3 regions of the Paenibacillus sp. PK3_47 genome follow, and region 3 is predicted to be linked to each of the others. Evidence: riboswitches for the same ligand, from Rfam matches in the RefSeq annotation. Region 3 holds a riboswitch; each other region holds the start of a gene.
The links. A riboswitch is a leader RNA that binds a small molecule or an ion and turns the genes downstream of it on or off. The one in region 3 is predicted to bind thiamine pyrophosphate.

Region 1 (10,290 bases), 1.9 Mb from region 3:
AATAAAATTCCTGAGAGGATGAGCACTGCAAAAGCAGCCATATTCTCCGCAAAATGCTCCGTATAGCTTTTGGCAGGCCTGGATAAACGGTAGCTGACCGTCACCTGCACAATGTGCACTGCAAGCAGCAGCACCATCCATTGGTAATAAAGCGCCGGCAGACTTCCGGAGAACAAATCGATGAAATAATTAACCGCCACTTTGATCATTTCAATAAGCATGCGGCGTTACTCCTCAAAAGAAAGATTGACCGGCTCGTCCAAAAGCTCCTGCGTGTAATCAAGATTTGTCGTTGGCGTATGGTCATCCACTTCCTCAAACCTTAACTCATCTACCCACACTTGCCCGCGTCCGGACAGCAAAACGCCAAAGGAGATGGATGTGCTGTTATCCGGCACGTCTAACACAATGGCGTAGTGATTCCATTCGGTATCACCGGTAACGGGGCGGTTGCTCATATTATCGAACTGCACGATATCGCCCAGGCTGTTGTCCACTCTCATCCAAAATCCGCAAAAGACGCTGACCCCTGCACTTTTCAGAAACCCTGACAGCTTGATCCGTTTACCGAGATATTTATCCGCTTTGAACTGCTGCATCATGGTGGCAAATTCATCATCCGCTTCAACCGTGACTGACTTTAAAAACCCTGAAGCTTTCCCTTTGTGAAACGTTTTGCGGTCCAGGCCGATCCCATAATTGAACGGGTGACTTCCGCTTAAGAACCATCCTTTGAGCTTTTCTTCTGTTTTCAAACCGGATTCCTCCTTTTGATGGGTAAGGCTGCCGATAATTTTCCGGTATTGTCCGGGCGGCAGGTGATAATATTTTTTGAATGCCCTTGTAAAAGCTTCTTGTGATTCAAACCGGTAATACACAGCGATATCGATAATTTTCTCCCCGGTGTACAGCAGGATGTTGGCAGCGTCAGCGATTCTCCGGTAGCGGATATATTCGGATAATGTCACGCCGACCTCTTTCTGAAAAATACGGTGGTAATGATACTTGGAAAAGCCGATGAAATTTGCGATGCCCTCCAGCGATAACTCTTCATGCAGGTTGTTTTCGATATACTGGATCGTTTTTTGGATCATGGCGTTATACTTCATGGTCTCAGCCCCTCTGTAATGAAGATTATCAGAATCCCGCCGGCTGGTTTTGATATTTATTGCTTTTATAACACAAAAAAGCTCTGTCTTCCCGCTAACCGGGAAGACAGAGCTTTATTATCTAAGAGCAGGCAGGCCTACCGGCCCTTCGCCTGCTCCTCCCGCATCCAGTCCGACAGCTGGCGGCGCATCTGCAGGAATTCGGGCGAATCCGTAATTTCCTCGCGGCGAGGCCGGGGAAACGGGACGTCAACCGTATGGAGGACGGAGCCGGGCCGCCCGGAGAATACATAGATGCGGTTCGAGAGCAGCAGGGCTTCTTCAATATTATGGGTGATGAACAGCACGGAGCGGCGGTTCGCCTCCCACAGCTCCAGCAGCCAGCGCTGCATATCGCTGCGTGTGAGCGCATCAAGCGCGCTGAACGGCTCATCCAGGAGCATGAGCTCCTGCGGTGCAAGCAGTGCGCGCAGGAACGCGGCCCGCTGCTGCATGCCGCCGGACAGCATATGCGGATAAGCCTTCTCGAAGCCGCCGAGTCCGACCTTGGCCAGCCAGTGGCGGGCGGCTTTACGGGCCCCGGCATCCGGTGCGCCCTTCAGCTCCCCGGCCAGCAGGACGTTGTCCTCAATGCTGCGCCAGGGGAATAGCGCCGGCTGCTGCGGCATGTAGCTGATCTCCCCGCGCTGGCCCGTGACGACGCGGCCGTTCATGCTGACGGTTCCGGTATCCGGCGTCTCCAGGCCGCCGATGATATGGAACAGCGTGCTTTTGCCACAGCCGGACGGTCCGACGATGGAGACGAACTCCTGCGGCTGTACGGTCAGGGATACGTTGTCCAGTACACGGGTCTCGCGCCGGCGGTGGGTAAAGGCTTTGGAGATGCCGCTGACCTCCAGGGCCGGCGGCATCCCCGGGGCAGCGGAGCGCCCCGCGCTTTTTGCGGCCGCTTCTGTTACTTGAGACATGTGGGGCCTCCTCCTTTCAGGACAGGTTTTATTTATAATATCAGGAGTTCTTGCGCGGCTTCCAGCGTACGAGCCATCTCTCCAGCAGGGCAATCAGTGCAAACAGTACAAGGCTTAAAAAGACGATAATGGCAATGGCGACAAAGACGTTATCTGTACGGTAGGCAGACTTTTGAAGCAGCATGTAATAACCGAGTCCTTTATCAGCGCCAATCCATTCGGCGACAACCGCGCCCATTACAGCATAAGTCGCTGAGATTTTGAGGCCGGAGAACACGGCAGGCAGGGAGCCGGGCAGCTCGAGCTTGCTGAAGATCTGCCACTTGTTCGCACCGGCCATCTTCATATAGTTCATCATGGTCCGGTCGCTCTGGGCAAGGCCGCTCATGGCAGCGACAGCTACAGGAAAGAAGCAGACCAGCGTGATCAGCACGATCTTCGGCAGCAGGCCGAAACCGAACCAGATCACCAGCAGCGGAGCAAGGGCGATGGACGGCACGTTCTGGCTGAGAATCAGCAGCGGATAAATCGCCCGCTTCAGCCAGGGCAGCAGATGCAGCAGCAGGGCCACAATCAGTCCGGCGCCGGTACCGACAGGAAATCCGATGAGGGTTAGACGCAGGGTAGCGGCAGTATGCGACCAGATGCCGGCGGCATTATCTGCGGAGGCGCGGAATATTGCGTCCGGACCCGGAAGCAGCCATGCTTCTATATGAAATAAGGACACGGCAAGCTGCCAGATCCCGAGAAATAAGATGACCGCCACTAAGGGCGGCCAGATTTGTCTCCAATGCGATCTCACCGGTATTTCTCCGTCAGCTTATCCATGCTGATGCCGTTTGGATTATGGGCAATTTTGATCTGCGAGATGACGCTGGGGCTGCCGGCTTCAACCAGTGCCTCGTGCATCTGCCGGACCACTTCAAGCAGCTCGGTGATTTCACCTTCCATCGTTGTTTCCAGCGGATGAACCTGGTGCTTCACGCCCGACTTTTGAATGACCTCAATAGCTTTGTCCACGTAAGGAATAGAATCCTCGCCGTTTGGTGTTTTTGGAATCACTTGAATGCTAAGCAGTGTGTTTGCCATAATAATCAGTCCTCTCAGTATAATGGTGAAGCAAATTAGTTATTAATCAGATCAGCAATGCATCATTCCGCCGGCAAAAATTCATTCGTAAACGCACTTTCTGCATCCAGCGGCTGCTCCAGCAGCTTCAGGTCATACATCCAGTCCGCGTAATTCTGCCAGACTTCCGTCTTTTGCTCTCCCCAGCGGGCGGCATCGTCCTTGTATTTCGGGCTGAGCCATTTCTGGCTGGCCAGGACAAGCTCGGGATCAAGATCAGGTACAGCTTTGGTTAGAATCGCAGCGGCTTCCTCCGGATTATCGATGGCGTACTGATACCCTTTCGACGTAGCCTGAAGGAATGCCTTTACCAGCTCCGGATTATCGGATATCACCTTCTCGCTTGTCGTCAGCACCGGTGTATAGTAGTCGAGCTGCGGCGCATAATCCTTGAGGTACAGCATGTCGAGCGGTTCGCCCCGCAGTTCAGCTTCCACCCCGGTCCAGGCGTAGAAGATCCAGGCGAAATCAATATCCCGCTTCACGGCGGTAAAATAATCGGCTTCTCCGATATTCACCAGCTTGACCTTGGTTACATCGCCGCCTTCAGGGTCCATGATCGCTTTCATGGCCGCTTCTTCGGCCGGTGAGCCCCAGCCGCCGTAAGTCTTGCCCTCAAAATCCTTAGGCGAAGTGATATTGCGGTCCTTCGGTGCCGCAAATCCCGATGTATTATGCTGGATGATGGCGGCAATCGAAACGAGCGGCACGTTCTGCAGACGGGCCAGCGTCAGCGCCTCCTGGGCGCTGATGCCGAATGCGGCTTCGCCCGAAGTAACCATAGTATCGGCACCGGCTGCTCCGGGGGATACGATCTCTACATCAAGCCCGGCTTCCTCGTAATAGCCGAGGTCTTTGGCTGCATAGAGGCCGGTATGATTCGTATTAGGTGTCCAGTCCAGTGCGACCTTGACCGGTGTCAGCGCTGCCGGTGCATCTGTCCCGGCCTCCGCTGCTTCAGGAGCAGCAGTGCTGTTCCCCGTATTGTTCGAAGCAGACGTGCTGTTGTTGCCGCCGTTAGAACCGCATCCGGCGGTAACTGCAGCCAGAATACAGATGAGGCAGAGCATCATTACTTTTTTGACTCCCATTTCGCTTGTTCTCTCCTTTTCAGCAATCCCTGGCCTTCCAGATTCAGAATAATCCATACCAAAAAGCGCCCCGGAGACCGGGACGCTATCACGCTTGCGCAAGGGCTCAGGCCGCACTAAGGCCTTAAGCACATCAATTCCTACGCTGGCATTATCCAGATCAGGTATAAGGGTCAGTATCTTACGGGATACAATCTCAGCCGGCCATCTCCAGCACCCCTGGTTCTATGAAGTTACGGGTATTGCACTATTCTTACGCTGTATTATAGACGCCTGTTCCGGAGTTGTCCAGTAGCAACGCTGTCAATCCTGGCTGTACCGGCGTTTCCGGCGCCGGCTGCGGATTCCGGTCCACAGCTCTCTCAGAGTCAGGACAAGGCTGACTGCAATGCCGGTGAAGGTGATGAAGAGGGCGATATATTCAAACACGGAGTAATCCTGAAGCTTGCTCCAGTCTATGTTTCCTTTTAAATCCTCAATGACCTGGTTCATTCCGTAAATGCCGCTGATCACTGTAAATACAGTCAGGAAGAACAGCAGGGTATCCCGGCGTTTGGCCTGATATTTGTCCTGGTACTGGAACAGGTCATTCAAGGTGGATTTTACCTCATCAAAAAGGGCATCATTGCCGTAGACCTTGCGCAGCTGGAAAAAAATCTCCCGGCCCTGCGACTGCGAAATCAGCTCCAGAAAATAAAACTTGGCTGAAAACTTGTTGATCAGGAAAATCAGTGTCTCAATCTCGTCATTATCATGGTTAATGCGCAGACGGGAGTGCATGTTGGCCAGCTTGAGCAGGACGATCTTGTGGAATAAGCTTAGCAGCAGCCCGTAATAATATTCACCGTACATCTGGTTGGCAAGCCGCGTGGCAATTTTCCCGTCCGCCCGTGACAGGCAGCAGAACGTCTGATCATTTGTTACATAGTAGGTGTCCGGCCCCCAGCGGTTATATACATGCCCCCTGCAGTATTCACTGATGTAATCCGGATCGCTTGCACTGATGTAAGGGTTGCCGTGTTTATCCATTCCGTCCAGCTGCGAGGCGCGGAAGCACAGCTCATCGGTAAGCTCATCCGCATCATCCTGCCGCTCAAAACCATAGAAGGCCTGAACAAGCATCCGCTCATCGACGAAAAAAGGAAGGGTCTCAAAATATGCGCCATGAATTTCAGAAGAATCCATAAAGTTATCCAGTCCGTCTACGAGATGCCTGAACACAAAGTCTTCGACCTGCTCGTAAAGCTTGCCGTCACAGTGAATATGGGCTGTCGAATCCCAGCTGGATACATCCTCCAGCGTACGGAAGCGGTCAGCGAACTCCATGACTGTGCTGAACGGCAGCGATTCCTCCTCCAGCCGGACACGTATGGTTAAGAAGCCGAGCTGGAAGGGACAGAGAAATATATCTGTCGAGAGCACGCGGAACGGTACAGACTCCTGGGTCATCTCTAATACACACGACAGATCGTTTACCCGGGAAAACCGGCGGAAGGAATCCGCGTCTTTTTCCCGCGGAAAGAGCACATGGGCTGCAAAGGGCAGATAGCTGCGTTCCATCATTTCATGGGAAACACAGTAGCCATCGCCGTAATAGGCATCTTCCAGCTCTTTATTATCGAGAAAAAAACGGGTATATCCATCATCCTGAAGGTGACGGATGAGCGTTGTATCTTCCCCGTCCTTGATGGAAAAAGGGAAGATGAACTGCAGCAGTGCGGTATGTAATGCCGGTTCTGAGGTTGAGGAGAATGGCCTGGACATAGCGGTTTCCAGCCTCCTTTATTCTCGTATTTTTATGAATGCATTCCATTATATTACCCCAAATTCCTTGATTCCAAGCTCTATCAGGATAACCTCATCTTTGTAAAGGCATTCACGGAAATGACCCGGATTCAAGATGAACCGGACGGGTACACTATATTAGATACAGCTTCACGACAACTTAAAGCCTGCAGATGTGGATATATTTACTTATATGCACATCATTCTGAAAGGAGAATTTCGCCAATGGATAATCAGCAGCTGGAGCAGACAATCATTAAAGTGCTGGATGACAACAAGTTCGGGTCCTTCGGCACGATCGAGGCCGGTAACAAACCAAAGGTGCGGTACATGGCGGTATTTCATGACGGACTGAGCATTTATCTGGCTACCAGCCGGAAGACGCATAAGGTGGAGGAGCTGAAGGATAATCCGAATGCTTTTCTGCTGCTTGGATATGAAGAAGGCGGCGGCAAGGATGTGCTGGAGATTGAAGCCACGGTCGCTGTCACAAAAGACGAAGGACTGCGGTCCAAAGTATGGAATGAATCACTGGAAAAGTGGTTTGCAGGGCCGGATGATCCCGATTATGTCATTCTTGAACTGACACCTTCACGTATAGAGTACTACGGCAAGGATGAGCAGAATGGGGTATGGAGCTCTCCTGCGCAGTCTAATTAACCCTGTTTTATGAAATCTGTGCCGCCCTGTAAACTGATGTTTACAGGGCGGCATTTTTACTGTCCGGAGCATAGCTGGCTGCTGGTAAATCATGCTATAATGACTAGGCCCCATTCGACAATTCAAGGCCAAGGAGGACAACTATGAACTGCAGTGAGTGTGCTGTGATTGAACCGGTGGAGGACGAAGGAACAGTTAAGTTCAGGCCCTGTCCCGCTTCGCTTGCGGAGGCTGTAAGGGCCGCAGGAATCATAATTACGGACAACAGAGGGACAGGTACAATTACATATGCATCGCGTGAAGAGCTGATGAATGTATTGAAGCTACTGGGAGAATTGGAGATGCGGCATGCTGCACCGCTTGCGGTATCCATCAGCGGCGCAGCTGACCGTGTATCCGTGGAACGCTGGTTATCCCTAGAGCAGATAAATGTCCGCTTTGCCAATGACAATCTGATCGATATTATTGCGGGCCATAATTTTTGCAGCCATATGCAGCCGATTGTTAACTTCAATGAAGAGATTGTCGGCTTTGAGCTGCTGCTGCGGCCGCTGCCGCAAGGAAGCCCGTTTAAGCCTTATGAGCTGTTTGAAGTTGCCCGTCAGACGGGATTTCATTCCTTTCTCGACCGGGCTGCGCGCATCTCGGCAATCGAGACCGGGGCGAGAATGCTGCCCAAAGGGATCAAGCGGTTCATCAATTTCCTGCCTTCATCGATTTACAACCCCAAGTACTGCCTCACGCATACTTTTGAGGCCATTGACAGGCTGGGCCAGGACCCGCAGGATTTTGTATTTGAGGTAGTGGAGACAGAGAGCATCCGTGATATCAGCCAGCTTCAGTCGATTTTTTCTGAATACCGCAGACAAGGGATGAAGGTTGCACTGGATGATGTCGGTGCAGGTTATTCCACGGTGGAGGTCATGACCAGCCTTCAGCCGGACTATGTAAAAATCGACCGTGATCTGATCAGCTTCTGTGATGAAGATGCCGCCAAACAGAAGATAATTTTTGAAATCCTGAATCGGGCCTCAAGCTTTGGAGCACATGTGCTGGCCGAAGGCATCGAACGGCGGGAGGAGTTCCTGTACTGCCGGGAGCAGGGCATCAATCTGGCGCAAGGGTATCTCTTCGGCAAGCCGGAGGACAAGCCGCCGGTTCATTTTGAATCTATCGTATAAGCACTTGCTATCTCTATATAATCCCCGGAGCGCAGACGGATACATCAGCTGCAGGCTTGCGGGGATTTTATTATTGTAAGACTATATGTAAAATATGATTAATTCTGCCGGAAGAAAGGACTTGAAGCTGTATGAGCGTTACGCTGCTGTATGTGGAGGATGACCGGGAGATCGGCAGTGCAGTATCTGCCGACCTGCGTGAACGGGAGTATGCTGTCCGCTGGCTGGAGAGCGGGGAAGGGGCGGTGGAAGCTGCCGCAGGCTGCCAGCTGGCCATTCTGGATGTTATGCTTCCGGGCCTGGACGGATTTACCGTAGGACAGCGGCTGAAGCGGGCCTATCCTGCCCTGCCCATTATGATGCTGTCCGCCCGCGCCTCTATTGACGATAAGCTCCAGGGGCTGGATTTTGCCGATGATTATTTGACCAAGCCGTTTCATCCCGATGAGCTGGCGGCAAGGATTGAGGTGCTGTTAAGACGTACGGGAGCTGCGCAGCCTTCGCCGCTGGCCATCAAGCACCTTATCGTTTATGAGGGGAACAATGTCATCAAGGAAGCGGCGACCGGCAAGGAAATCGTCCTGACCGGCAAGCAGTTCCAGATTTTCTTTTACCTGCTCCGCCATCTGGGCCAGATTCTGACCAAAGAGCAGATCTATGAAGCCGTCTGGGGCGAGAGCTATATTGAGGGTGACAAAACTCTTATGGTACATATCCGTTATTTGCGGGAAAAGCTGGAGCTTGATCCGGCGGCTCCGGAGATCATTGAGACCGTTAGAGGAATCGGCTACCGGGTGAGGGCATGAGGTGGCCGGAGCGTCTGTTCAAGCTCCGCAGCTCACTGCTCTCCCGGTATCTCATTATTATTATCTCCGCACTGCTGTTTATTCCCGTTGTTATACCGCTGACCTTGCTTGTTTATGGTCTGGCCGGCGGGCTGCTGCAAGAAGAAGCGCCGAAGAAATACGGGATATACTCCCACATCGGAGGGCTGGAGACCATGTGGCATGAGGAGGCAGAGGGGCTCCTCGGCCAACCGCCGCAAGCCATCAATGCAAGGCTGCAGGAGCTTAGCGAAGCTTATCCGGAGGCTACCCTGTTTTGGGTGGACAATCAAGGGAAGACGATGCTGAAGCTTGTACCCGAAGGACCTGAATTTACAGGTCCGGAGGAAACCTGGGAGATTCCGGCGCAGTGGAGTGCCGCGGAAGCGGTCGATTTCATGAAGATGAGCACGGAACTGGATCCGTTGGCGATCGTTGCCTTTATAGGGGACCGGGCGGAGGCACAGCAGGGCTTTATGGTCATGCAAATTCCAGCAGCCGTCAGGGATGAACAGCAGGTTCAGAGCCTGGGGCTGTGGTACAGCATCGTGCTGCTGCTGATTTTTGCCCTGTTCATTGCCATCTCCTGGCTGTTCTTTATCGGCATCCGCAGACGGCTGCTGCGGCTGCAGAAGGCGATGAGCTTTACAGGCGGAGAAGGAATCCCCGAGGCCATTATAACCGGCAAGCCGGATGAGATCGGCCGTCTTGAGGAGGCTTTTAATACAATGGTTACTGAACTTCATGCCAGCCGCGCACGGGAAGCGGAGGAAGAAGGGCTGCGCAAACGGCTCGTTGCCGATCTGTCACATGATCTGCGCACACCGCTCACCGTCATCCGCAGCCATCTTCATGTACTGGGGAAGGAAGAGCTGTCTCCGCGGGGGCAGGAGTCACTTGATTTGATGGATGAACGCATTGCTGCACTCAGCGTCCTGATCGAGAATCTCCTCTCCTATAATCTGCTCAGCAGCGGGCGGATCAGGCTGAACCCGGAGCGAAGGGATATACTGCGGCTGCTCCGCGAAAGTGCTGCGGCCTGGTATCCGCTCTGGGAGAAGGAAGGCTTTGATGTTGACATCAATCTGGAGGGGGAGCCTTTATACTGGACAGTCGATGACAGCTGGTTCCGGCGTATACTGGATAACCTGTTCCAGAACATTATGCGTCATGCCCGCAGCGGGCTGTATGTCGGTGTTTCAGCAGAGGTGCGGGAGGGGCACCGTGTTATTGTAATCTCGGATCACGGGCCGGGAATGGAGAACAGCTCTGAATTCAAAGGGGCAGGCCTAGGCCTTTCCATCGTTAACCTGCTGATTGAGCGGATGGGGCTGCAGTGGAAGACGGACAGCACAGAGCTTGGAACTTCTATCCTCATCTTTCAGCCGCAGGACAAAAATTTAAACTAAATTTAAACTTGCCCGCCCTGCTCCTTTAACCTTGAGGCGGTATGCTGATTACCGAGGTGAAGGAAATGAAGCATACCGTGATCGAGACAAAGGATTTACTTAAAGAGTACCGCGGCAGAGCTGCGGTGGAGAGGC
Region 2 (10,290 bases), 630 kb from region 3:
GGATAGTGCCGGAACCAGGTCAAAGCCGACATCAATCATATTCAAAGAATCAGGATCGGCACCGTCATGCTTGACCATGGTGCGCAGCATGGCTTCGTACAGGGGGATGGAGGAATACCCGGCGTTTTTTCCGGCAAGATCCTTGGGACTGGTGATTCCGCTGTCCTGCGGAACGAGCAGGTGATTCAGCGGATGCCTTACCAGGGCAGCAAGCGATTGTACCGGGATTTGTTCTGCACGCGCCATCAGCACCTGCGGCTGATAACTGAGCGCCAGATCCACCTTGCCTGAGGCAACCAGCTTCAGTGCATCATTGCTGTCAGCAGGCATCTGAATCTCTACATCCAGGCCTTCTTCGGCAAAATAACCTTTCTCCCGGGCAGCATACAGAAAGGAATGCACCGCGTTGGGATACCAGTCGAGCATAATTGTCAGCTTCCGGTTCTGTCCTGTACTGTTTCCGGAGGATTGCCCGGAAGCTTCAGGGTCAGCAGCGGTACCGCATCCGTTCATCAAGAGCAGTGCACAAAAGAGCAGGGTACAGCGCAGTGCGGTTTTTTGGCTTTTTTTACTGCGGCTATGTATCATCGGTAAATCCCTCTTTTCCTCAATATGAATTTTTCGAGCATGGCCATGCTTAGAAACAAAACAACGCCCAATACGGACAACAGAAGCACCGCAGCGAACATTTCCGCACTTTGCAGTGTTCCGGCCATTCGCCGGCTGAAATATCCGAGCCCCCGGCTGCCCCCAAGCCACTCCCCGATTGTAGCCCCGATAACACTGTAGACAGCTGCAAGCTTGAGTCCGGAAAAATAACCAGGCAGCGCAGGCGGAATTTGAGTCTTGATCAGGATCTGCCAGCGGTTAGCGCCCAGTGTCTGCAGCAGCTCCTTGTACTGGCCGCCGCTTTTGTTCAGCCCGTCATAAGCAGCGACGGCTACCGGGAAGAAGGCGGTCAGGAACACGACAGCGAGCTTGCCCCACAGGGAGTATCCGAACCACATGATGAAAATAGGGGAAAGGGCAATCATCGGAATCGTCTGGCTGACAATCAGCAGGGGATAAACCGCTTTTTCGAGCAGCACATACATATGCATTCCGATGCCGAGCACAGTTCCGCAGCCTGCGGCCAATGCCAAACCAAGCAGCGTTTCCTGAAGCGTGGCAGGTAAATGCTCCCCGAACAGAAGCTGCCTGTGCTCAATGAGTGCCGAGACAATTGCGGAAGGGGCCGGCAAAATAAATGGAGGCAATGCTTGAGCCCGTGCCGCCGTCTCCCATACCGCAAGAATGAGGAGGACAAGCAGGACAGCAGGACCGTAGGCCTGGAGTATTTGTCTAAATTTTATGGCTGTCATACAGTCTCCGTTCGAGTTCTTCCCGTAAGGCTACGAACTCCGGCTCATAATTCATTCTGTAATGTCTTGGCCGCGGCAGCTCCACGTTCATTTCCTGCATTCCCCCGCAGGTCCCGCCTGTCATCAGATAGATCCGGTCGCTAAGCAGGAGCGCCTCTTCCAGATCATGAGTAATGAACAGTACAGTCTGATGTAATCCGCTCCAGAGCGCCAGCAGCCAGCGGTGCATCTCGCGTTTGGTAATGGCATCCAGCGCCCCGAACGGTTCATCCAGCAGCAGGAGTTCATTGCCGGCGGCAATGGTGCGCAAAAGGGCGATCCGCTGGCGCATTCCGCCCGATAATTCCGACGGATAGGCGTTCTCTGTACCAGCCATGCCGAACCGGTCCAGCATTTCGCGAATCCGCATAACAGCCGCCTGCCTGCTGCCGTCCTTCTTCAGCTCCCAGGGTAAAAGGCAGTTGTCCAGCACCGTTCTCCAGGGCAGCAGCAAATCCTGCTGGGGCATGTAGGAGATATGTCCGAGCCGTTCACGGGCAGCCGCTGAACGCCTTCCGTTAACGCTGACAGCTCCTGCGGACGGCTCAAGGAGACCGGCAATGATTTTGAAAAGCGTACTTTTGCCGCAGCCGCTGGCGCCAATCAGAGAAATGAACTCTCCTTGGCGGATCTGCAGGGAAAGCCGGGAGAACACCGGCGCTCCCGCCGTCCCGTAAGCGTAGGACAGATCATCGATCGCAATCATTCGCTGGCACCTCCTGAACATCTAATTCATAACTGCAAACACAATAAAGACCCATCCATCTCCGGAGGAAATGAATGGGTCTGAACAGATACAGTCAGATAAGGCGCATGACGCGCACTGATGCACAATTCCGCTCCACTTCCCTCCGCTGGTATGATCCAGATCAGGTTCCAAGGGTCCGGAGCTTAAGCTCCGTCTCAGTCGGCCGACTCCCCTAGTGAAATAGCAGGTCCTATTAAATTCACAATCGCTAATTAATATACCATATTTTTACGCCTTGTAAAGAGCGGGATGTTACGGATCCCTTTGTACGGTGGAATTAGAAGGGCTTAGTTGGATTTTCTCCACTTCATTTTGTCCGTTTTCATCATTTGTGAGCTTTAGTTGGAAATACTCCAGCTATTTTGACGAAAAGAGGCGTTAATAGACGAATCCAGTACATTTAAGTGGAGTTTTTCCCGCTAGTTCCGTAATACCGGTATTTATCGGAGGATTAGATGGAGAAATTCCACTTAGCCTGATCTGCAAGCGTCCCTGCAGCCCTCACCTGCCACCCCCACCAAAACTTGGGCCTCAACAGCTGCATTTTGTGCATTAGAAACTCCGTATTTGGCCAGGAAATCTGAAGCGGTTGTATTTTGTACAGCAGCATAAGATCAAATAGGTGTTATAAGCCTGAAATTAAGAAATCTGCTGCATGAAATGCATCAAAAGGCGATTTTGCCGCCAAATAGCCGGAATCTAGTGCACTAATTACAACCAGACATTGAAGCACACCTGCACCTGGGCACATGAGCACATAAACACATAAGCACATGCGTACCTGAGCTAACCTCGAGATATTAGCGCTCTTTGTTACCCTGCCCGGCAACCTCAGCCTTCTGCAGTCCGCTCACAAACAGCGTCATAATTCCCCGGGTAATTTCCTCTTTCGTAGCGCCGTGCACCTTTTGCTGGTATAGATAAAGATCCGGGCTGAGGACAGCGACGAGTGCGGTAGCTCCAAAATGCGGATCAATGCCGATTATCTCCCCGTTGTCCCTGGCTCTGCGCAGCAGCTTCGCCATAATGTCATTCAGCCGCCGGAAAAAGGGGTGCTCAAACTGGGTCAGCTGCTTTTTGCCGGTAAACTCCGATTTTATCATCAGCAGCAGCTCCGCATACTCCTCGATAAGATCGACCACCCGCCCGATGCAGCTTTGAAGATGCATAAGAGGAGCCTCTGCGTACTCCGGCAGCGGGAGCTCACTCTCCATACCCCTAAGAAAACGCTCGGTGCTGTCGTTCAGCAGGGCGGAGCAAATTTCTCCTTTGTCGCTGAACCGGCGGTAAAGGGAACCTTGTCCGATTCCGGCATGTTTTGCGATAGCATGCATATTAACGGCCTCAATGCCATTTTCCGCAAATAAATCATGGGCAGCCCGGAGAATACGTTCGACGTAGGGGTCCTGTTCAGTTTTTTTCATATCGATGCCCTTTCATTGGTTTTCATATATTTCATGTTCGTTACAGAAAAATATTGACATAGCGGACAATTGTCCGTAGACTGGAAAAGCACTTGCGGACAACTGTCCGATAGCAGCATTATTATACCGATAAAACTGCCCGGTGGTCAACGAAAGGAAAAGAACCGGGTATCTCAGGAGGAGAAGAGGATGGAAGGATCGCTCAAATCAGAGGCGGATTTTCGTTTATCCAGTATACTGGTTCCGCTGCTGGCGATTATTGCCGGTGTGTTTATGGTGGTGCTTGACAGCACGGCAATGAACGTGGCTTTAACGACACTGGTCCATGATTTTAATACAGATCTGAATACGCTGCAGTGGGTGGTTACCGGCTACATGCTGGCTCAAGCTTCAGTCATCCCGCTGTCGGGCTGGCTGTCCGACCGTTTTGGCGCTAAAACTGTTTTTTTGACCGCAATCATCATATTTACGGCAGGTTCATTGCTTTGCGCAACCCCGAGCAGTGCGGAATGGCTGATTGTTTTCCGTGTCCTGCAGGGTCTGGGCGGCGGATGCGTACTTCCGGTAGGGATGGCCTATGTGTACAAGCTCGCTCCAAAGAGCAAAGTGGGTATCGTTATGGGAATCATGGGGATTCCGGTGCTGTTTGCTCCGGCGATCGGCCCGGTGCTGTCAGGCTGGCTGGTTGAATATCATTCCTGGCGCTGGATTTTTCTGATCAATATCCCTATCGGGATCATCTGCGTGCTGATCGGTCTGCGCAAGCTGCCGAAGTCGGAACGGAGCCAGGTGGCAGGGATGGACAAGTTCGGAATCATTCTGGGGCCGCTTGCTTTTGCCTCACTGTCTTACGGTGTCAGCCAGGGTGCAGACAGCTGGACCTCTGATAAAACCATTATTGGCCTAACAGTTGGCGTCACAGCACTGATTGCTTTTATATTTGCCGAGCTGCGCACACGTACACCGCTGCTGGAGCTGCGCATTCTCCGGTCTGCCGATTTCAGCACAGGTATTCTTGTGCAATGGATTGCCCAGTTCGGGCTGTACGGCGCACTCTTTATGCTTCCGCAGTTTCTGCAGCAGGCCCGCGGCTTTGGCGCGTTTGATACAGGTCTGACGCTGCTTCCGCAGGCTATCGCCTCCGGTATTATGATGCCGGTCGCCGGCATCCTGTTCGACAAAATCGGGGTGCGCTGGCTTGTAGTCGGCGGGCTCAGTCTGGTCTCCGGTGCACTCTACCAGTATTCCCATGTAGATCTGGCTACGCAAAGCCGGGATTTGATCGTGCCGCTGATCATGTGTGGTGCGGGCATGGGCCTGATGGTGATGCCTATGAACACTCATTTGCTCAACAAAGCCCCCGGGCCGCTGGTCAACCGTGTAACCTCGCTGACCAATTCGATGCAGCAGGTTATCAACTCACTGGCGGTATCCACGCTGGTAACGATTCTAACTTCAAGAACGGCTGCCCGGGGAATCGAGATGCAGGAGGCGGCTGCGGCTGCAGGTACAGATCCTGCCAATGCTTCGCCTGAAGCGCTGAAGCTGGCGGCACAGACGGTGCTGGCCAAGGGGTTCGATGATACGTTTCATATTATGATTTTTGTGGCACTCACCGGTGCGGTGCTGGGCCTGCTGCTCCGGAGAGGGCGCAGGGGAGATGACAAAGGGGAAAACCGTGAGGTTCATCCCGAGATTATGCATGGCTGATGATTTTTCACAACAAAGTATTACCTTTGTATCCTCACGGTGTAATTATGCTGCCGCGGGGATTTTTTTCATATCCGTTGGTTTTGCAAAGTACCAGAATACGCGTACCATAGCTATGCCCCGCTTTAGGGAGGATTTTACTCAGAATAACCGTTGTGATGAAGTTGGCGGATTTTTGGGTAAGATAAACGAGTGCAGATGAACAAAGCAGCACTGCTGCCCAGGTTTTTCCTTACACAACAATTCCGATCTATAAGATGGGAGTAAGTCTTGACGTACTTGTTAGAACGGTGTAGCATTGACATTCTGCCGGTTCAGACGGGTACATAAAGAGAGATGAGAGGGGATATTGTAATGAAAAAATTTAGTGTAACACTTATAATGCTGCTTACCATAGTGCTCCTGGCGGCATGCGGCAACAATAACGCCGGCAACAACACAGGAAATAACGCCGGTAATAATGCCGGTACGGCAACCGAAGCTCCTGCAGCCGGTAATGAAGGCACTGCAGCAGCCGGGAACAGCCTGGAGACTGTGAAAGCAAACGGCAAGCTGCGTATCGGAACAGAAGGCACCTATGCGCCGTTCACGTTCCATGATGCTGAAGGCAATCTGACCGGATTCGACGTAGAAATTGCCCGGGAGATTTCCAAGCGTCTTGGTGTTGAACCGGAATTCATCGAGACCCAGTGGGATGGACTTTTTGCCGGGATGGATGCCAAACGCTTTGATGTAATCTTCAATGAGGTGTCCATTACTGATGAGCGCAAGGAAAAATACGATTTCTCCGATCCTTACATTGTATCCAAGGCGGTTCTGATTGTGGGTGAGGACAACGAAGATATTCAATCGTTCGCTGATCTGAAGGGTAAAAAAGCCGGCCAGTCCCTAACCAGCAACCTGTCGGACATCGCCCGTGAGAACGGTGCGGAAATCGTCGAGATTGAAGGCTTCAATCAGGCGATAGATCTGCTGCTGTCGGGACGGATTGACGCAACGGTCAATGACGGCTTGTCTTTCCTGGATCTCAAAAAACAAAAACCTGATGTGAAAATCAAGCAGGTGGATGAAATCGCCGAAGGTTCACAAAGTGCAGCGGTATTCCTTAAAGGCAATGATGAGCTGATTCAAGCTGTGAACGAAGCGCTGGCTGAAATGAAAAGTGATGGTACGTATCTGAGCATTTCCGAGAAATATTTCGGAGCTGACGTTTCCAAATAACTGACGGATGGAAGGGGCGGCTTCGCCCCTTTGCTGTCCAAGAAGGATGTCTAATCTATGGATGACCGACAAATTCAAATATTTATAGATTCACTGCTGCCGCTGTTCAAAGCCGGGGTGGCTTTTACGATTCCGCTTGCCCTTGTATCCTTTGTGCTGGGGCTGCTGCTGGCTGTTCTTACTGCACTCGTACGGCTTTCTTCCTGGACCATTCCGAAGCTGATCGCAAGATTTTATGTTTGGGTGATCCGGGGAACTCCTTTGCTGGTACAGCTTTTTATTATTTTCTATGGCCTTCCGTCAGCGGGCATTATACTGGATCCTTTTATCGCCGCTGTGATCGGCTTTACGCTTAGTGTGGGCGCATACGGCTCCGAGATTGTGCGGGCTGCGATCCTGTCGATACATAAAGGCCAATGGGAAGCGGCATTTTCCGTCGGGATGACCCGGGGGCAGGCACTGCGGAGGGTTATTTTGCCGCAAGCTGCGCGTGTATCCGTACCGCCGCTGTCGAACTCTTTTATCAGTCTGGTAAAAGATACGTCACTCGCAGCCAGCATTACCTATGTGGAAATGTTCAGAAAGGCCCAGCAGATCGCAGCTACTACTTACGAACCTCTTCTGGTCTATTCTGCTGCTGCGCTGTTCTACCTGCTGTTCTGCTCCGTGCTGTCTGTGCTGCAAAATTACCTGGAGAAACGGCTGGGCCGTTACTCGGCCAGTTAAGGAGGAACTCTTTTGATCGAAATACGTGACTTGCACAAATCCTTCGGCCCGCTGCAGGTATTAAAAGGTGTAGATCTGCGGATGGAGCATGACAAGGTGCTGGTAATCATCGGCCCTTCCGGATCCGGCAAAACAACGCTGCTGCGCTGCTTCAATCTGCTAGAGGTTCCTGACAAAGGGAGCATTTCGCTGGCCGGCCTTCATATCGATTTTACGCCCGGAGGCAAAATTCCGCAGAAAACCGTACTGTCTCTCCGCCAGAAAACCGGAATGGTGTTCCAGTCGTACAACCTGTTCCCGCATATGACTGCGCTTGGCAATGTGATGGAGGGACAGGTTACTGTCCAGAAGCGTTCAAAGGAGGATGCCCGCAAACGGGGGCTCGAGCTGCTGGCCAAGGTAGGCCTTGCTGACAAGGCGGATGCATACCCTCATCAGCTGTCGGGGGGACAGCAGCAGCGTGTGGCAATTGCCAGAGCCATGGCGGTGGAGCCGGAGGTACTGCTGTTCGATGAGCCGACGTCCGCGCTGGATCCCGAGCTGGTAGGTGAAGTGCTGAAGGTCATCAAGCAGCTTGCCGCTGAAGGCATGACGATGGTGATTGTTACCCATGAGATGAAATTTGCCGCAGATGTGGCGGACCGGATCATCCTGATGGATAACGGCGTGATTCTGGAGCAGGGCACACCGCAGCAGGTGCTGGTTGAGACCACGAACCCGCGGGCCCGGCAGTTTCTCAACCTCCTGAGCGGGGAAGAGGAGTAGGTTATAGCTTTAACAATAGAACTTGTTTCCTATGATCTGTGTAACCGCCCCTGAAGTCTCAATGGATAAGCCGGACAACCATTGAGAACAGGGGCGTTTTTTGTGTGAAAAATGTCATTGGGCTGATATAATATGGAAAACGGAGGAAAAAGTGATGAGAATACCACAGGAGGCGTGATGAAAAAACCTATTTTTCAGGCGTTAATGACAGGTCTGATTTTCGTGGCTGCATATTATGCGTTTCAAGTCGTGCAAGGCATGTATCTCACTTATACCCATGTGGTTCCCGGTTTGGCCGGGCAGTATGCGTCTGCTGTTCCTTTGCCGAAAAAGATATCTTTTGGAGCGGGCAGCAGCCCTGCGTGGAGAGTTGTGGAATTTAGCGGTTTGATGCTGCTTGGAATCATTGTATATTACACCGGCAGGACAGTGAGAAGGAAGAAATCGAAATAAGGCCCCTTTATTCCTGTTCGCCCATGGCCTGAACGGCCAGCTCCAACGCTTTAATTCTTCTTTCCAATAAAGTTTTTTGCGGGCTTCCGGCCTTTGACTTGGCATAGCTGCTCTCAACGGATGGGAGTAAATCTGTAATAACTTTGCGGGCTTTGGCCAAATCAGACGGTGTATAGGAATGCTGAACCTGTTCCCAGACCTTTTGCAGCACAGCCAAACTGACCTGAACAGCCTGGAGCCGTTTGTTCACCAGAGTGGTATTTGCACCATTCCGGGTCATTTGGGATAAGGCGTTTTCAAGCTTGCGTAACGTCGATTGCAGTGCTTTTACGGATTCCTGCTTAACTTCATTGGATACGTTTTCCACACCGGTACCATCCTTTCTTTTTAACAGGGTATCATTCCGCCAACCATAAAACAACGGCAGTCCGGGACCCGTTACTTGTCCATGGCTGCCGTTGTTTCTGCGTAAATAGGCTGCAAAAATGCTGCTTAGTTAGCAGGTCCCTTGTCACTTGCCGAATGGAGATACTCCAGCGCATTATACAGCATCACTGCTGCTTCAGCCCGTGTGATCTCACTTTTGGGACTAAAATTGCCTTTGGCATCCAGCGAATTGATCCCGTATTTTAACGAACGCTGGATGCTGCCCTGGTAGGAGATGTCCATCGCAGCTTCATCGGCGATATCGGCAGGAACGATGTTAATCATCGGCAGATTGCCGGCCTTTTCCACCGCCTGCACCAGCAGGTTCGTAAAAAGCTCCTTGGTCATGGGCTTGGAAGGATCGATGTCAGCAGGGATCTTGATGCCGTTGTAATGGGCATTAACGAACGCTTCCGCATACCAGGCATTGTCCTTCACCTTGCTGAAGGTGTCACTGGCCAGCGGGGCCTTGTTGAAATCGATGGCTGCAAGAGTCAGCTGGAGGCCGCCGGTGATGAACTGCAGGCCTTGGGCTGTTGTTACTTTGGAGGCAGGCATAAACTGGGTATCGGATATGCCTTTGATAAGCCCCTGCTCCTTAAGGGAGATAATTTTGTCTTTGCCGGTAACATTGCCGATATCCTTAAAGCTGCTGCCGGCAGCGAACATGGGACCTCCCAGCGAGAAGGAGAGCAGCGACACTGACGTGATTGCGGCAAATGCGGTTTTTTTCATGTTCATGGGAATTCCACCTCTTAAGTAGGGTTGGCCGTTTGGCGTTGATCAATTCCATTGACGCAGCAAAATGTGGAAATGTTGCGGGCTATTTTATTATCTTATTGTAAAGTTGCCATGTCAAAAATATATCCCTATGCAAATTGCTCCGGTCTGCTGGGATTCTCGGCCCGGGATGTTATAATGAGAGAGATACTTTTCATTTTCAGTTCATTTTGTTATGCTTATATCGTAAAGATTACTATTAATGGACAGGAAATGACGTTATTCTTATACAATCGAGGTGGAGAGCCCATGGACCCTATTGCGAATATCGGCCAGCAGTTTGCCGCGCATAACTATAAATTAACCCCCCAGAGGGAAGCTATTGTCAAAGTCCTGCTGGATAATGAGGAAGAACACCTAAGTGTGGAAGATGTATATATGCGGGTGAAGAACAGCTACCCACATCTGGGCTTGGCGACTGTCTACCGGACGCTTGAACTGTTGTGTGAACTGCACATTGTCGAAAAAATGAATTTCGGTGACGGGGTTGCCCGTTACGATCTCCGCGGGACGGATCATGCGCATATGCATCATCATCTCATCTGTAATGTATGCGGCCGGCTGGAGGAGATCAAGGATGACTGGCTGCTTGACCTGGAGAGACGGCTGGAGCGGGAATACGGCTTCAACGTTACGG
Region 3 (10,290 bases):
GATGCCTTTAACGGCAACGATAATGCTCCGTGTATTTTTGGGCATATCTGCGCGATTCCCCCTTTGCATAAATTCCGGATACGTATATCTAAAATTATATAGAGCATCTGTGATATTAACGACTAAATTTTAGTTTGAGCGGACCCTAAGTGTGGTAAGTAACATAACGTACCGTTAATTACGGTCTTGACAAGATGTCAACGCATAAACCATGAACCATGAGCCATCCTAATACGATGAGTGACTACCACGCACAGCGAAAGGAGAATGGAACAATGCCAGACAACAAAGAATCCCAAAAAACACTGCCTCCCCAGGAACAGGAGCGTCAGCCCGGAATCGAGAGCCAGATGCACCCGCTGCCCGAGTATGAATCTTCTACCTATAAAGCAGCAGGCAAGCTCCTGGGAAAAGCAGCGCTGATTACAGGAGGAGACAGCGGAATCGGACGGGCTGTCGCCGTTTATTTTGCCAAAGAGGGCGCAGATGTCGTCATTTCTTATCTGGACGAGCATTCTGATGCAGAGGAGACGAAACGCCAGGTGGAGCAGGAAGGGCGCAAATGCATCCTGATCCCCGGGGATATTGGTGTAGAAGCATTCTGCCAGGACTTGATTAACAAAACCGTGGAAGGCCTCGGCAAGCTGGACATCCTGATCAACAATGCGGCTGAGCAGCATCCGCAGGATAAGATCGAGGATATTACCTCCGAACAGCTAGAGCGGACATTCCGTACGAATATTTTCTCCATGTTCTATTTGACCAAAGCGGCAATGCCGCATCTGAAAAAAGGTTCTACCATCATCAACACGACGTCTATTACCGCTTACCGCGGCAGCCCGCAGCTGCTGGACTATTCGTCCACCAAAGGTGCGATTCTCAGCTTTACGCGCGCTCTGTCGATGAATCTGGCTGAGAAGGGCATCCGCGTCAATGCGGTAGCGCCGGGTCCAATCTGGACACCGCTGATCCCGTCCACTTTTGATGCGGAGAAGGTCAGCGAATTTGGTGCAACCCAGCCGATGAAACGTCCGGGACAGCCGGAAGAGCTGGCACCTGCCTATGTCTATCTGGCTTCTGATGATTCATCCTATGTCAGCGGTCAGGTTATCCACGTGAACGGCGGCGAGATTATTAACGGTTAACAGCCGGCTGTTAAGCCTGGTAACGATAGAGAGCGGACCCTTGGGGTCCGCTCTTTTCAGAGTGTTGAGAAATCGAACTCTTTTAATGGTCTTGGATTTCTTTGCTGTGTTTCCATGTCTGCGTACGCTGCATCCGTCCCGTTCACTGCCTCGTCTTCTTTCGCGCGCTAACGGAAGCTGCATCCGTCCCGTTCACTGCCTCGTCTTCTTTCGCGCGCTAACGGAAGCTGCGTCCGTCCCGTTAACTGCCACGTCCTCTTTCACACGCTAACGGACTGCGTTCGTTAACTGCCTCGTTCTCTTTCGCACGTTAACGGACACTGGATCCATTAACTGCCTCAATCTCTTTCGCACTATCGTACGCTGCATCCGTCCCGTTCACTGCCACGTCCTCTTTCACACGCTAACGGACTGCGTTCGTTAACTGCCTCGTTCTCTTTCGCACGTTAACGGACACTGCATCCATTAACTGCCTCAATCTCTTTCGCACGCTAACGTACGCTGCATCCGTTCACTGCCACGTCGTCCTCTTTCACACGCTAACGGACACTGCGTCCGTTATTTACTGAAATTCACCCCGTTTCCATCGCTAACGGACCGTCGTTCCTTTATTCTGCTAAATGAGGGGTAAATTAAGCCCTTGCGGATGAAATAACGGATCCAGAGTCCGTTAGGATTTCAAAACACACCTCTAGCGCAAAATAACGGATCTAGGGTCCGTTAGCGTTAGCCTTTCCAAGTCATTAATAGGTTCTGGTGCGCGTGAGGTGATGGTTGGAGCCGGCAATCGTTAATGCGGTGTCATATGAAATCAAATCACATACATAAGGTTGTCGAGACTTTCTCAACGGCTTGGAAATAGCGGACCCCTGAGGTCTGCTATATTATTTATGGCTTTAGGCATATGGAGTGATGGAATTCAACCGCAAACTGGAAAAGTTTACAGAGACAAGCGGTTCTGTATCAGCTGAAAATAGATATGCTATTGCAAAGTGACGAAGGCCTTCTCTTCACAGCAGCCCAATGTACTCGTTTTTTCGAGTACAAAGGGCACGTATCCGCTCACAGCAGCCCAATGTACTCGTTTTTTCGAGTACAAAGGGCACGTAACTGCTCCCAGCGGCCCAATTGTACTCGTTTTTTCGAGTACAACAACCACGTGCCTGCTCGCAGCTACCCAATGTACTCGTTTTTTGGAGTACAATGACCACGTGCCTGTTCGCAGCTACCCAATGTACTCGTTTTTTCGAGTACAATGGCCCGTTTACGCTAAGCGGACATAAGGTTTATGGTCAGCTGGTATCCCCGGACGAGTTTAGCCACAAGGGGTATTCCCCAAGGGCAACTAAGCCGTCTGCTGGATACTTGGTCCTGCTTAGCCGCCAGCGTCCCGCATCATAAAAAGATAGCCCTGTCAGGAATATTATGTTAGTATATGAAGCGTTAACAGCAACAGCATAATGTTATTCACTAGGGGTGCCGCAAGGCTGAGACGGACGCAATGTCCGGACCCTTTGAACCTGATCTGGTTTATACCAGCGGAGGGAAGTGGACAAGAATACTGCAGCAGAGCTTATCACAGGCTCATTGTCTCTGTATATTCCAGACTGCCTCCTGACGGGGGCGGTCTTTTTGCGTTCAGGTGCCTGATAATGTTTGTCCGTAAGGAGGGCTGGAAGTTGGCAGAGATACACTGGATATCGGACGGGAAAATGGAAGCAGCCCGGTTAATTGAAATCGCTTCAGCAGTTCACCCGCTGACGGATTACATTCACTTACGCGAAAAATCAATGTCTGCACGGGATTTGTTCGCGCTGGCGGAGGGGCTAATCAGGACGGGGGTTCCTGCCGGCAAACTGGTCATCAATGACCGGATAGATGTGGCACTGGCAGCAGGTGCGGGCGGGGTCCAGCTGGCCTGGCACAGCCTGCGGCCAGCTGCGGCGCGTGCTGCCGCTCCGGGCCTGCGGATAGGCGTATCGGTGCATTCTCCCGCTGAAGCCGCAGAGGCGGGACTTGAGGGCGCAGATTACTGCCTGTACGGGCATGTATTCCCTTCAGCCTGCAAGCCCGGGCAGGCTGCACGCGGGCTGCGCCAGCTGCGCGAAGCCGTCAGCAGCAGCAGCATTCCGCTGATTGCGGTCGGCGGAATCCGGCCGGATAATGCCGGAGAGATTCTGCAGGAGGGCGCGGCAGGAATTGCCGTAATGTCCGGTATAGGCAGCGCGGCAGATCCTGCCGCTGCCGGCCGGGCATACCGGTGGGCCGCAGACAACGGCCAGCGACTAAGATGGCATACCGGCAAAGGAGGTGAGTAGGCATGAACCTGATCATTAACGGTAAAACGGCTGACATAGAAGACAGCTGCAGAACTGTAGCCGATCTGCTTGGCAGGCCGGAGTGGGAAGGAAGGCTGATTCTTGTGGAGCTGAACGGTGAAATTGTCGGCAGGGATATTTATGGAGATACACAGCTTAACGAAGGTGACCGTATAGAGCTTGTACATTTTGTCGGCGGGGGTTAATCCAACTATTCTCAGGAGGCGATAACATGCATGTGCAAGACCCATTAATTATAGGCGGCGTTACTTTATCCAGCAGACTGTTCATCGGGACCGGCAAATACAGCCGGAACACCCTTATTCCTGAAGTGATTGCCCGCTCGGGATCACAGGTCATCACTGTTGCCCTGCGCCGGGTTGATCCGCAGAGTAACGACAATATCATCAGCCATATTCCGGAGCATATGACGCTGCTTCCCAACACTTCAGGGGCCCGCACCGCGGAAGAAGCCGTGCGGATCGCCAGGCTTGCCAGGGCGGCAGGACTCGGCAACTGGGTGAAGATTGAAGTCATTAATGATCAGAAATATTTGCTGCCGGACAATATGGAGACGATCCGGGCTACAGAGATATTGGCTGCGGAGGGGTTTGTGGTTCTGCCCTATATGAGCCCTGATCTGTCCGCTGCCCTCCGCCTTAAGGCTGCAGGGGCCGCAGCGGTAATGCCGCTGGGTGCACCCATCGGATCAAACCGCGGCTTAAAGACCAGGGAGCTTGTGCGGATTCTTATCGCGGAGGTGGATCTTCCGGTTATTGTCGATGCGGGCATAGGCAGACCGTCGGAGGCGGCAGAGGCGATGGAGATGGGTGCCGCTGCGGTGCTGCTGAACACAGCCATTGCTACTGCACGGGATCCGCTGGGGATGGCTGAAGCTTTTCGTGAGGCGGTATCTGCAGGACGCAGGGCTTATCTGGCTGGTCTGGGTCCTGTGGAGGAAGGTGCCTCAGCTTCTTCGCCGTTAACAGGATTCCTGGGATGAAGCAGATTATTGAAGAAGGGCGGGGGAATAATGAGCTTTTATGATACACTGGCCCGGCTTACACAATTGCCTTTTGACGGGTTACTGAAGCAGTATACTTCTGCTGATGTAAGAAGGGCTGTCCAGGCTGAGCAACTTGATGAAGAAGCTCTGCTGGCCTTGTTATCACCGGCAGCAGAGCCTTATCTGGAGGAGATGGCGCAAAAGGCACAGAGGCTGACCCGCAGCCACTTTGGCCACGTCATGCAGTTATTCACCCCGATGTATCTGGCTGATTTTTGTGTGAACCACTGCACGTACTGCAGCTTCAGCTCCATTTATGATTTTCCGCGCAAAAAGCTGACGATTGAAGAGGTCCGGAAGGAAGCGGAAATTATCGCTGCAACAGGCTTGCGTCATCTTCTGATTCTTACGGGAGAATCGCGAAAGGAAAGCCCGGCAGCTTACGTTAAGGAATGTGCAGAGGTTCTCCGCGAATATTTTGCCTCGGTCAGTATTGAGGTGAACCCGCTCTCTACTGCAGAATATAAGGAGCTTGTACAGGCTGGTGTAGATGGCTTGACCTTGTACCAGGAGGTGTATCATCAGGATACATACAGCAAACTGCATGTGAAGGGGCCGAAAAGAGTATACCGCAACCGCCTGGATGCACCGGAACGCGGCTGTCAGGCAGGCTTCCGCTCCGTTAACATCGGCGCCCTGCTGGGTATGTATGACTGGCGCCAGGAAGCCTTTATGACGGCGGTCCATGCCCGCTATCTGCAGGACAAGTATCCCGATTGCGAAATCGGCCTCTCCATTCCCCGGTTCCGTCCGTACTTGGGGCAGTTCAATCCGGAGAGTGATGTAACCGACCGTGCGCTGGTACAGATTATTTTGGCTTACCGGCTGTTCCTGCCCCGGGCCGGGATTTCGTTATCTACCCGGGAGGCGCCTGCCCTGCGCGATCAGCTTGTCCATCTGGGCATCACCAAGATGTCGGCAGGCGTGTCTACCGAGGTTGGCGGACATACCATGGAAGGCGGAACGCCGCAGTTCGAAATATCCGATAACCGCTCGGTGCAGGAGATTACGGACATGCTGTATCAAAAAGGCCTGCAGCCGGTCTTTAAGGATTGGGATATCCTGGTCTGATCCCGGAGGAGGAGTTACTGTTCACGCTTCGTTCCTTCAGACAGCTCATCCAGCGACAGCTCAAAGCTTGGGGCCATATGAGTGAGGAAATAGTCAATTTCCGCAAGCTTCATTTCCTGCAGTGTGGCCAGGGTCTGCTCTTTAGCGGCGGCAAATTCCCTGTTCCCTGCGGCGACTTCCCAGAGGCATTTGAGGTAGGCGTCAAGTCTGTCCGCAGCTTTGACATAGACCAGCAGCCCGGCATCTTCGGAGCCTTCAGGGCTGTCTTGCGGCAGAAGCAGCGGAGCGTAGACGGCGCCCAGCTCCGGCGGCATCATTGCCGTGAGCCGTTCAGCGGCGACCCGCTCCATATCGCGGAAGCTGGACAGCAGGCGCGGATTGTTGTGCTTCACAGGAGTGGCGATGTCGCCGGTGAACACTTCGGTAGCGTCGTGGAACAGCGCCATTACGACCGCACGGTCGGCATTAAGCGAACGGCCGAAATGAACGTTGCCGATCGAACACAGCATATGTGACAGGGCAGCGACCTGAAAAGAATGCTGTGCAACATTCTCCGGGGCCGTGCTCCGCATCAGACTCCAGCGTTGAATATATTGCAGACGGTACAAATAGGCAGAGAAATGGTAATTCAATTTTTAAGTAACCCCTTTCATGCGCTGTTTATTGTGATATTATAATAACTAATTGTAACAGAGTTTAGACAACCTGGAACTGATGGAGAGGAGCCCTGAATGAAGATGCAGCATTTTGAAGACAGCGTTTATGATCTGATTGTAGAGACCTCCACGAATTTACCCGGCGATGTGCGCCGTGCAGTAGCCAAAGGACGGGCGCTGGAAGACCGGGCGACCCGCTCCGGGCTGGCTTTAACCACCATTGCGCAGAATATCGGCATGGCCGAGCTTCAAGTGTCGCCGATCTGTCAGGATACGGGGATGCCTACCTTTATCATTCATACCCCTGTAGGCGTTAACCAGCTTGAGATGAAAAAGGATATTCACAGCGCTATTGTCCGTGCCACCAAAAACGGGAAGCTGCGGCCGAATTCCGTCGATTCGCTTACCGGGGAGAACAGCGGGGATAATCTTGGCCTGGGCACGCCGGTGATTCATTTTGAACAGTGGGAAGAGGAAGGCGTGGACGTCCGGCTTATTCTGAAAGGCGGCGGCTGCGAGAACAAAAATATACAGTACAGCCTTCCGGCAGAGCTGGAAGGATTGGGCAAAGCGGGACGTGACCTGGACGGCATCCGCAAATGTATTTTGCACGCCGTATATCAGGCACAGGGCCAGGGCTGCAGCGCAGGCTTTATCGGTGTCGGCATCGGCGGGGACCGGACAACAGGTTATGAGCTGGCCAAGAAGCAGCTGTTCCGCAAGGTTGATGATGTGAACCCGAACGGGGATCTGGCCAAGCTGGAAGATTACATTATGGATAATGCGAACAAGCTGGGCATTGGAACGATGGGCTTTGGCGGCGAAGTAACGCTGCTGGGCTGTAAAGTGGGTGTAATGAACCGGCTGCCGGCCAGCTTCTTCGTCTCCGTAGCTTATAACTGCTGGGCATTCCGCCGGCAGGGAGTCATGATTGATCCCGCAACAGGCCGGATCAAGGAGTGGCTGTATGAGAGTGGTACAGGCGTGTCTGTCGAGGATGGTAGCGGACAGGAGCCGGTAGCCGCAGCAGCGAAGACCGGTTTGCTTCAAGCTGGTGTGGTGACAGAGGATGCACTAATCCCGGCAGCGCCGGCCATTGCGGCTTCTTCACAAGCTGCAGCGGGTGCGCAAGCAGCTGAAGGCGGCTCACGTGAGGTCCGTCTTACGACTCCAATCAGTGAGGAGGATATCCGCAGCCTCCGAGTAGGCGATGTCGTGATCCTCTCCGGCGAGATGCACACAGGACGCGACGCTCTTCATAAATACCTGATGGACCATGATACGCCGGTGGATTTGAACGGCGCTGTTATTTACCACTGCGGGCCTGTCATGCTGAAAGACGATGAAGGCTGGCATGTGAAGGCTGCAGGACCCACTACCAGCATCCGGGAGGAGCCTTATCAGGGGGATATCATCAAGAAGTTCGGGATCCGTGCCGTTATCGGCAAGGGCGGAATGGGGCCGAAGACGCTGAAGGCGCTGCAGGAGCATGGCGGGGTCTATCTGAACGCCATCGGGGGAGCAGCACAGTATTACGCAGAATGCATCAAGAAGGTTAATGCTGTTGATTTCATGGAGTTCGGCATTCCGGAGGCCATGTGGCATCTCCAGGTGGACGGCTTTGCAGCCATTGTTACGATGGATTCGCACGGCAACAGCCTGCATGCGGATGTGGAGAAGGATTCTGCTGCCAAGCTGGCCCAGTTCAAGGAGCCGGTATTTAAATAACGGATCGAACCTGCAGGAAGCCGGCGGCTGTTACAGAGCCGGCTTCTTTTTTTGCTGCAATGCCGGTGGTCTTAAAGTTTACACTGCGTTGATAATTCGCTGAAGATCTGGTATTTTGCCGCAAATGGGGGTAGGATGTTCTCAAAGACATAATGACAAGGAAGAGGATTACAGCAGATGAAACCGTTTCGCATCCGTCTTACTATCATATTGATCGTCCTGATTGGAATTTCCATGCTGGGGGCGGGCATTACGATGGCCAAGCTCTTTAAGGATTCCCATATTTCCGCTCTGGAAGAGAACATGTCCCGGGAAATAAAATTGCTCTCCGGCACTTTTCAGTTTATTGAAATGGACAGCCCGGAGGCGGTCAGCTATTATACCGAGCACGCTAAACGTATCGCTGAGCTGACGAATTCACGGGTCACTTTCATTACCAGAGAAGGAGTGGTTATTGGAGATTCGGAGAAAAATCCGCTCGAAATGGACAATCACTCTAACCGTGAGGAAGAGATTATAGCAGCAAAAGAAGGGGTCGGCCGGGCGATCCGCTACAGCGATACCCTGGACACACAAATGCTTTATGTAGCAGGCGCCGTAAATTCGGGGAATGGATTTGACGGCTATATCCGTCTGTCTATGGAGCTGAATGCCATCTCGGAGGGGCTGAACCGGGCCTGGATGATTATGGCCGGCGGGCTGGTGTTCCTGTTCATTGCGGCAACCTTTGTCAGTTATAAAGTGGCCCAGAGCATGACTTCCCCGCTGGAGCAGATTACCCGGGTGGCCCGGCGGATTACCGATCTGGATTATGATGCAAGAGTGCCGATCCAGCGCAAGGATGAGGTCGGACAGCTTGCCAAAGCGATCAATGCGATGGCTGACAGCCTGCAGGCCCAGCTCAAGACGATCCGGGACAATGAAGATTTGCTGCAGAGCGTCCTCGACAATATGACCGGAGGCATTGTGATGATTAATGCGGAAGGCGAGATTGCGCTTCTCAACAGGGCTTCTGAACGCCTGCTGGATGTGAAGAACAGTGAGATGACAGGTCTTTCCTATAAGGAGCTTAAGCATCACTATGAACTGACGCGGCTGATTGACGAGGGTGTATCGCGCATGGAGCCGATCCATGAAGAGCGGATTATCTATAATCCGGCAGAACGGATTGTGCGGCTAGACGGTGTTCCGATGATGCAGGACGGGTCGTACCGGGGCATGCTGTTCCTGCTGCAGGAAGTGACGGAAATCCGCCGCCTGGAGCGGATGCGCAGTGAATTTGTAGCCAATGTATCGCATGAGCTGAAAACGCCGGTTGCTGCCGTCAAAGGCTTTGCCGAGACGCTGCTTGGCGGCGGAGTTACGGACGAGAAGACCGCGCGGTCTTTTCTGCAGATTATATACGATGAGAATGAGCGGCTGAACCGGCTGATCGGGGACATTCTGGAATTATCCAAAATCGAATCCAAACGCGTGCAGCTCGACTGCTCACCGGTTCATCTGGTGGAATTCCTGGATTCCGTTATGGGCACACTCAGCAAGGTAGCGGAGAAAAAGAAGATTTCACTGAGCGCCGAAGTGCCTGAAGAACTGTTCGTGGAAGGGGACGAGGACAAGCTGCGCCAGATCTTTATGAACCTCCTCTCCAATGCGATTAATTATACCCATGACGGGGGAAGTGTCAGGGTTACTGCTGCCAACAGCCACAAGGCGGACGGGACGGAAACCGTCGTCTTTACTGTCAGTGATACCGGGATGGGGATTCCCCGCAAAGACCTTCCGCGGATCTTCGAACGGTTCTACCGGGTGGATAAGGCCAGATCGAGAAGCTCCGGCGGAACGGGACTGGGCCTGTCTATCGTAAAACATCTCGTCGAACTGCACCGCGGCTCCATTACGGTGGAGAGTGATCTGGGCATCGGAAGCTCATTTATTCTGGAGCTGCCGCTGCTTCAGGAGCATGAAGAATAGGCCGCGGATTTGCCGGAATGGTGATCAGAAAATACTATTCATTTGAAATAAGTTAAAATAGAGATCAGGAATAAAGTTTTACACTAAGTTAACATTACGGTGATATGATGGGCATGGTAGTCGTTTTGTAAATTTAAAAACATATGAAGACGGGGGAAACTATGGCACAACGATTGCTTGTCATTGAAGATGAACCGACACTGGCGCGGCTGTTGTCCTATAACTTGACGCAGGAAGGCTATGAAGTAACGGTTGAAGATCATGGGACGGCAGGATATGACCGTGCGACTAGAGAACCTTTTGACCTGATCGTACTGGATCTGATGCTGCCGGGA

Region 1: another riboswitch for thiamine pyrophosphate. It lies ahead of C2I18_RS13865 (ABC transporter substrate-binding protein); the one in region 3 lies ahead of C2I18_RS21870 (thiamine phosphate synthase).
Region 2: another riboswitch for thiamine pyrophosphate. It lies ahead of C2I18_RS24615 (ABC transporter ATP-binding protein); the one in region 3 lies ahead of C2I18_RS21870 (thiamine phosphate synthase).

What each region holds. Positions count from the first base shown of each region.
Region 1 covers NZ_CP026029.1:3,118,063-3,128,352, forward strand. The annotation lists gene C2I18_RS13840 (DUF5823 family protein) at 1-221, opposite strand, end outside; gene C2I18_RS13845 (helix-turn-helix transcriptional regulator) at 228-1,109, opposite strand; gene C2I18_RS13850 (ABC transporter ATP-binding protein) at 1,247-2,020, opposite strand; gene C2I18_RS13855 (ABC transporter permease) at 2,118-2,879, opposite strand; gene C2I18_RS13860 (MTH1187 family thiamine-binding protein) at 2,876-3,166, opposite strand; gene C2I18_RS13865 (ABC transporter substrate-binding protein) at 3,229-4,296, opposite strand; TPP riboswitch at 4,416-4,527, opposite strand; gene C2I18_RS13870 (hypothetical protein) at 4,600-6,060, opposite strand; gene C2I18_RS13875 (pyridoxamine 5'-phosphate oxidase family protein) at 6,307-6,741, shown strand; gene C2I18_RS13880 (EAL domain-containing protein) at 6,885-7,922, shown strand; gene C2I18_RS13885 (response regulator transcription factor) at 8,054-8,728, shown strand; gene C2I18_RS13890 (sensor histidine kinase) at 8,725-10,155, shown strand; gene C2I18_RS13895 (ABC transporter ATP-binding protein) at 10,221-10,290, shown strand, end outside.
Region 2 covers NZ_CP026029.1:5,660,970-5,671,259, forward strand. The annotation lists gene C2I18_RS24605 (ABC transporter substrate-binding protein) at 1-588, opposite strand, end outside; gene C2I18_RS24610 (ABC transporter permease) at 585-1,361, opposite strand; gene C2I18_RS24615 (ABC transporter ATP-binding protein) at 1,342-2,106, opposite strand; TPP riboswitch at 2,230-2,332, opposite strand; gene C2I18_RS24620 (TetR/AcrR family transcriptional regulator) at 2,949-3,572, opposite strand; gene C2I18_RS24625 (DHA2 family efflux MFS transporter permease subunit) at 3,762-5,282, shown strand; gene C2I18_RS24630 (amino acid ABC transporter substrate-binding protein) at 5,637-6,503, shown strand; gene C2I18_RS24635 (amino acid ABC transporter permease) at 6,561-7,229, shown strand; gene C2I18_RS24640 (amino acid ABC transporter ATP-binding protein) at 7,242-7,994, shown strand; gene C2I18_RS24645 (hypothetical protein) at 8,172-8,447, shown strand; gene C2I18_RS24650 (hypothetical protein) at 8,455-8,814, opposite strand; gene C2I18_RS24655 (S-layer homology domain-containing protein) at 8,940-9,614, opposite strand; gene C2I18_RS24660 (Fur family transcriptional regulator) at 9,903-10,290, shown strand, end outside.
Region 3 covers NZ_CP026029.1:5,035,835-5,046,124, forward strand. The annotation lists gene C2I18_RS21860 (NUDIX hydrolase) at 1-45, opposite strand, end outside; gene C2I18_RS21865 (SDR family oxidoreductase) at 276-1,145, shown strand; TPP riboswitch at 2,608-2,709, shown strand; gene C2I18_RS21870 (thiamine phosphate synthase) at 2,825-3,463, shown strand; gene thiS (sulfur carrier protein ThiS) at 3,466-3,669, shown strand; gene C2I18_RS21880 (thiazole synthase) at 3,702-4,466, shown strand; gene thiH (2-iminoacetate synthase ThiH) at 4,497-5,600, shown strand; gene yfbR (5'-deoxynucleotidase) at 5,615-6,232, opposite strand; gene C2I18_RS21895 (fumarate hydratase) at 6,338-7,984, shown strand; gene pnpS (two-component system histidine kinase PnpS) at 8,162-9,955, shown strand; gene C2I18_RS21905 (response regulator transcription factor) at 10,117-10,290, shown strand, end outside.